DNA from 2 places in the Chryseobacterium sp. FR054 genome. Region 1 is predicted to be linked to the other one. Evidence: riboswitches for the same ligand, from Rfam matches in the RefSeq annotation. Region 1 holds a riboswitch; the other holds the start of a gene.
The links. A riboswitch is a leader RNA that binds a small molecule or an ion and turns the genes downstream of it on or off. The one in region 1 is predicted to bind thiamine pyrophosphate.

Region 1 (3,215 bases):
ACCGGCAGTCCGGAACTTTCATCCTATTCTGCAAAAGTGAATTATGTAATTGATCATTACGGTCCTGCGGATCTTAACAAGCTTTTTCATACCAGCGCAGGTACTATCCCGGTTGCTATGATCGGAATGATCTCAAAAAAGATTATCAGCCTGCAGCAGAATCTGGTAAAAGGATTATCAGGATACGACATCAATAAAGATCAGCAGAAGGCAATCGGATATCTTAAAACCATATCACCTGTTAATTTTGTTTCCGGCGGGGTTCCCACTTTAATTGTACAGGGAAATAAAGATAAGGTCGTTCCTTTAAACCAATCTAAAAAGCTGCACAGGAAACTGAAAAGAGCAAAAGTTCAGACATCATTAATTGTTATTGATAAAGGCGTACATAGTTTTTCTACAACTGATAAAGCCTATCTGGACCAAATGGTGGATCAGATGGTAGATTTTATTGTTTCACAGAAGAAATAAGACCTACATTTTTGTTGACTTAACGCGATGGCGCAAGATTTAACGATGATACTTTTAGGGCGCAAGAAAATCAAAGATTTTCAGCTATCTTTTTCAGCTGTAATCAATTATTTATAAATGAAAACAGCCGAAGGCTAATCCACAGCTTCAGCAAATCAACGCAGTTGATTCTACTCTTTGCTCCCTTAAAATCACTATTGCCTATAAATTGACACCTTGCGTTGGAAAAAAACTTACCCATCTATTCTTATTTTTCTCCCTGATCATGCAGATCAAGCAGATTTTTTGCTCTGTTGGATTTTGTTTTGAAAAAAAATTAATGCAAAGATTATTTTTGAGAATGCTGATTTTGAGTGAACAAAGCTATGTGACTTCGTAACTGATGAAGCTAATGGTTAAAACCCACGCTTCGTCGAATCAACGCAGTTGATTCTACTCTTTGCTCCCTTAAAATCAGTATTGCCTATAAGTTGACACTTTGCGTTGGAAAAAAACTTACCCATCTATTCTTATTTTTCTCGCTGATCATGCAGATAAAGCAGATTTTTTGCTCTGCTGGATTTTGTTTTGAAAAAAAATTAATGCAAAGATTATTTTTGAGAATGCTGATTTTGAGTGAACAAAGCTATGTGACTTCGTAACTGATGACGCTCATGGTTAAAAACCACGCTTCAGCGAATCAACGCAGTTGATTCTACTCTTTGCTCCCTTAAAATCAGTATTGCCTATAAATTGGCACCTTGCGTTGGAAAAAACCTTACCCATCTATTCTTATTTTTCTCGCTGATCATGCAGATAAAGCAGATTTTTTGCTCTGTTGAATTAACAGGATTTATTTTGAAAAAAAATTAATGCAAAGATTATTTTTGAGAATGCTGATTTTGAGTGAACAAAGCTATGTGACTTCGTAACTGATGAAGCTAATGGTTAAAACCCACGCTTCGTCGAATCAACGCAGTTGATTCGACTCTTTGCTTCCTTAAAATCAGTATTGCCTATAAATAGGACTTTGCGTTAAAGAAAAATTTCAACCCATCTATTTTTATTTTTCTCGCTGATCATGCAGATCAAGCAGATTTTTTGTTCTGTTGAATTAACAGGATTTGTTGAAGACTAAAGTTTTCATGTTCTATTTTTTTTAACTGGCATCAATTTTTATTGAAAAGGACCGGATATTCCTGAAAGAAAGGAAAATACATTGCCGGTTTTTTGCCTGCTCTGATAATTTTTATACATTTGTCCTGCTTTAGGGGTATTCTGAGAAGAATTGAGAGAGTCCCTTTGAACCTGATACGGCTTACACCGACGTAGGGAAAAGCAAAAATACATTTTCCGCAGTGTATCTTTTGTCTGGATTCATCCTGAAGCTGTTTTTTATTTTAATCTAAATGATAACAATGGAAAGAATCCTTTGGGAACAGGTACAGCTTGTCAGACAAAAATCTCCTCTGGTTCACAACATTACCAATTATGTAGTGATGAACAATACAGCCAATGCCCTTTTGGCTGCCGGTGCTTCCCCTATTATGGCGCACGCCAAATCTGAAATCCGCGAAATGGTTAACATCGCCCATTCCGTAGTCATTAATATCGGAACTCTTGATGAATACTGGACAGAGTCTATGCTTACCGCTGCTGAAACAGCCCATTCCATGAACAAACCGTGGATTCTGGATCCTGTGGGAGCCGGAGCAACATCTTACAGGGATCAGGTTTTACAGCAGCTTTTACAATATCAGCCTTCCGTCATCCGAGGAAATGCGTCTGAAATCATTGCTCTTTCAAAAGCCAATATTTCGGCTACAAAGGGAGTAGACAGCACAGCACAAAGCAATGAAGCTGTTAATTCAGCAAAAATTCTCTCAGAACAATATGATACAACAGTCTGTATTTCCGGAAAAACGGATATTATTCTAAACGGGAAGCAAAAAGTCCTTATCAGTAACGGGCATCCGATGATGACTAAAGTAACGGGGCTGGGATGTTCCGCCACTGCATTAACGGGAGCATTTACAGGAATTCAGGAAGACCGGATTATTGCCACAGCAGCGGCAATGGCATTGCTCGGGATATCAGGGGAACTGGCTGTCCGGGAAAGTAAAGGTCCCGGAAGTCTTCAGGTTCATCTGCTTGACAAGCTATACAACATTACAGAAGAGGAGTTTTTCAGTCATATAAAAATTGAGCAGGAATGAGTTTTATTTCTTTTCCTTATCAGCTTTATCTGGTTATTTCCGAAGCAGACTGTGCCGGAAAAAATTTCATTGAAGTGGCTGAACAGGCTATCCTCGGAGGTGTGGACATCATTCAGCTGAGAGAGAAAAACAGCAGTACTGTTTCATTTTTTCAGAAAGCACAGAAACTTAAAGAAATCACTGATAAATATAATATTCCGCTCATCATCAATGACAATATTGAAGTAGCCGAAAAGGTGAATGCTGCCGGAATTCATGTCGGCAACAGTGATGCCTCACCTGTTTATCTGAGACAGCAGCCTCTTATAAAGGATAAAATGATCGGCTATTCTATTGAATATCTTTCGCAGCTTGACAATGAAGAGACTTCAGTCTCCGATTATTTAGGCATAAGCCCTGTTTTTAAAACCTCAACCAAAACCGATACCATAACGGAATGGGGCCTGGAAGGAATATCACAGATCAGAAGTCTTACTGACAAACCATTGGTTGCCATCGGCAGTATTCATCTGGAAAATGCAGGAGAAGTTATAAGAGCAGGAGCCGACT
Region 2 (3,215 bases), on a different contig from region 1:
GTTTCCTCAACTGTTCAGATCGGGCTGAGGGGAAGTTCAACCAGCGATTTTAATAACAGGCTTAATGCCTCATCTCTGGAATTCATCAACTCCACAGCAGGAAATTCCAGCACTAGCAGTCAGTCATTTAATACGACAAACGCTATTCCCGGAATGCCAACGGAAGGGTTGACCTATACCTGGATACCACCAACCTGTTTCGCGCCCTCAGGAATCACGGTAACCGGAATAACCACCACTGCCGCTACTGTAAACTGGAATGCCCCATTTCCTTCTCCCGGGAACGGATATGATGTGTATTATTCCACTTCCAATACAGCTCCCGATTCTTCTACCCCTCCCAGCCAAACGGGTATAGCCGGACTTTCTGCAAACTTATCACTGCAGCCGAATACCAACTATTTTGTGTGGGTACGGTCAGTCTGCAGCCCAACTGAGAAAAGCAGCTGGTCTTCAGTCACAAGTTTTGCAACGCAATGCAACGCTCTTCCCGGAGCTTATTTTGAAGGATTTGAAGACTATCAGGGTACTGTGAATGGAGTTGCTGGTGTTTTACCTGCCTGCTGGACTAATTTAGGGACTACCACCGGAGGTCACATTTCAAACAGTACAACGATTACAGGAAGTAAGACTCTCTATTTATGGACATCGGGAACTTCTTATATCGGTTATGTTACACTTCCTCCAATGAGTACACTTCAGTCGGGGGAATACAAACTGAAATTTGATGCTTTGGCTTCTGTAACAGCAGGAGGTATTCTTCAGATCGGTTATCTGGATACATCAAATAATTTTGTTGAATTAACAACGTTCAGTGTTGCCAGTACTAATACTGTATATCCATTTTCTTTTGATATTCCGGCTTTACCGGCAGGGGTAACCCAACTGGCTCTGAAAAATCTCGGAACACCTGCCAGAAGCCTTTCTATCGATAACGTTTCTTATGAACCCCAAACTTTGGGAACTTCAGAAGTGGCTAAAAAAGATCCTCTGAAAGTTTATCCGAACCCATTCAGTGATGTGATCACTATTTCTGATATAGAAAAAGTGAAATCCGTTTCTGTGACGGATATTTCAGGAAGAATGATCAGAACGGTAGATGATGTTTCTTCAGAAATCAATTTATCAGAGCTTAAGACAGGATTATATATTCTTAATGTTCAATATAAAGACGGAACAAAATCGGCCCATAAAATCATTAAGAAATAATAAAAAAATAATATTCAATACAGAAAGCGGTGGGATTCCATCGCTTTTTTTGTTTGCAGACTAATTTTGCCCGTTCTGAAAAAAATAACTAACTTCGTCCCATACTTTAGGGGTGTCTGTAAACAACAGACTGAGACTTTACCCTTTGAACCTGATCTGGATCATACCAGCGTAGGGAAAAGTAGGTGACTTTTGCTGTACATTCTATTGTACAATAACGGCCATTCCTAAAGTGTATTTAAATTATTAGGAATGGAACTTACAATCAACCACACCCGAAAAACATTTGCCATACTTCCTGAAAATCTGGAAGCACTCATCGCTTTGGAATTACCAGGAAAGAAAAAAGGGATTGCCGTAGCGCTCAATAACCGTATTATTCCGCTGTCTGCCTGGGCAGAGACTATTCTCAGCGATAAAGATTCAATATTAATCATCACTGCTGCTCAGGGCGGCTAATAAAATACACTTATGGCTCATTCAATCACACGTTCGCCTTTTCCGAACTCTAAAAAAATCTATGTTGAAGGTACAGTGCATCCTGTAAAGGTTGCCATGCGCGAAATTCAGCTAAGTCCTACAAAACTCAGTAACGGTACTCTGGAAAGTAATCTCCCGGTAACGGTTTACGATACTTCGGGTCCCTATACAGACGAAAGTTCAGAAATTAATATTCTGAAAGGATTGCCGAGAATCCGGGAGCAGTGGATTCTTGACAGGGAAGATGTTGAGATTCTGGACAGTATTACATCAGAATACGGTAAAGCCCGTCTTGCAGATCCAGGTCTTGATGAACTGCGCTTTTCCTATAACCATAACCCTAAAGTTGCAAGGGAGGGAAAAGAGGTGACCCAGCTTTATTATGCAAAGCAGGGCATCATCACCCCTGAAATGGAATATGTCGCAATCCGCGAAAACCAGAAGATCGGGCAGCTGGAATCCGTCTCAAAAGAAATGGCGTTTCAGCATCCGGGAAACAGTTTCGGAGCGAATACTCCCAAAAATAAAATTACCCCGGAATTTGTAAGAGATGAAATCGCAGCAGGAAGGGCAATTATTCCAAACAATATCAACCATCCGGAAAGTGAACCTATGATTATCGGACGGAATTTTCTGGTTAAGATCAATGCCAATATCGGAAACAGTGCTGTTTCGTCAAGCATTGAAGAAGAGGTTGAAAAAGCAGTATGGGCATGCCGCTGGGGAGCAGATACCATTATGGATCTTTCCACGGGAAAAAATATTCATGAAACCAGGGAATGGATCATCAGAAACAGCCCGGTTCCTATTGGGACGGTTCCTATTTATCAGGCACTGGAAAAAGTAAAGGGAATTCCTGAGAACCTGACGTGGGAGATCTTTAAAGATACTCTGATTGAGCAGGCAGAGCAGGGCGTGTCTTATTTTACCATTCATGCAGGGGTGTTACTGAGATACATTCATTTAACCGTTAACAGGGTGACAGGAATTGTTTCAAGAGGCGGTTCCATTATGGCTAAATGGTGTCTTTACCATCATAAGGAGAACTTCCTGTATACTCATTTTGAAGAGATCTGTGAGATCATGAAGAAATATGATGTTGCTTTTTCTCTCGGCGACGGTCTCCGCCCCGGATCGATTGCAGATGCCAATGATGCCGCGCAGTTTGCCGAACTGGAAACTTTAGGGGAGCTAACGAAAATTGCGTGGAAACATAATGTACAGGTGATGATTGAAGGTCCCGGCCATGTTCCGATGCATATGATCAGAGAGAATATGGATAAGCAGCTTAAAGAATGCCATGAAGCGCCGTTCTATACATTAGGACCGCTTACCACAGACATTGCTCCGGGTTATGACCACATCACTTCCGGAATCGGAGCAGCGATGATAGGGTGGTTCGGCTGTGCCATGCTGTGTTATGTAACACCAAAGGAACATCTGGGACTTCCCAATAAAAAAGATGTGAAAGATGGGGTAATTACCTATAAACTGGCAGCTCATGCAGCTGATCTGGCAAAAGGGCA

Region 2: another riboswitch for thiamine pyrophosphate. It lies ahead of thiS (sulfur carrier protein ThiS); the one in region 1 lies ahead of thiM (hydroxyethylthiazole kinase).

What each region holds. Positions count from the first base shown of each region.
Region 1 is NZ_JBXDSA010000002.1:333,081-336,295, reverse strand. Features, by position in the region: gene AC106S_RS08885 (alpha/beta hydrolase fold domain-containing protein) at 1-471, shown strand, start outside; TPP riboswitch at 1,710-1,802, shown strand; gene thiM (hydroxyethylthiazole kinase) at 1,869-2,666, shown strand; gene thiE (thiamine phosphate synthase) at 2,663-3,215, shown strand, end outside.
Region 2 is NZ_JBXDSA010000003.1:119,271-122,485, reverse strand. Features, by position in the region: gene AC106S_RS13280 (T9SS type A sorting domain-containing protein) at 1-1,209, shown strand, start outside; TPP riboswitch at 1,308-1,404, shown strand; gene thiS (sulfur carrier protein ThiS) at 1,462-1,668, shown strand; gene thiC (phosphomethylpyrimidine synthase ThiC) at 1,681-3,215, shown strand, end outside.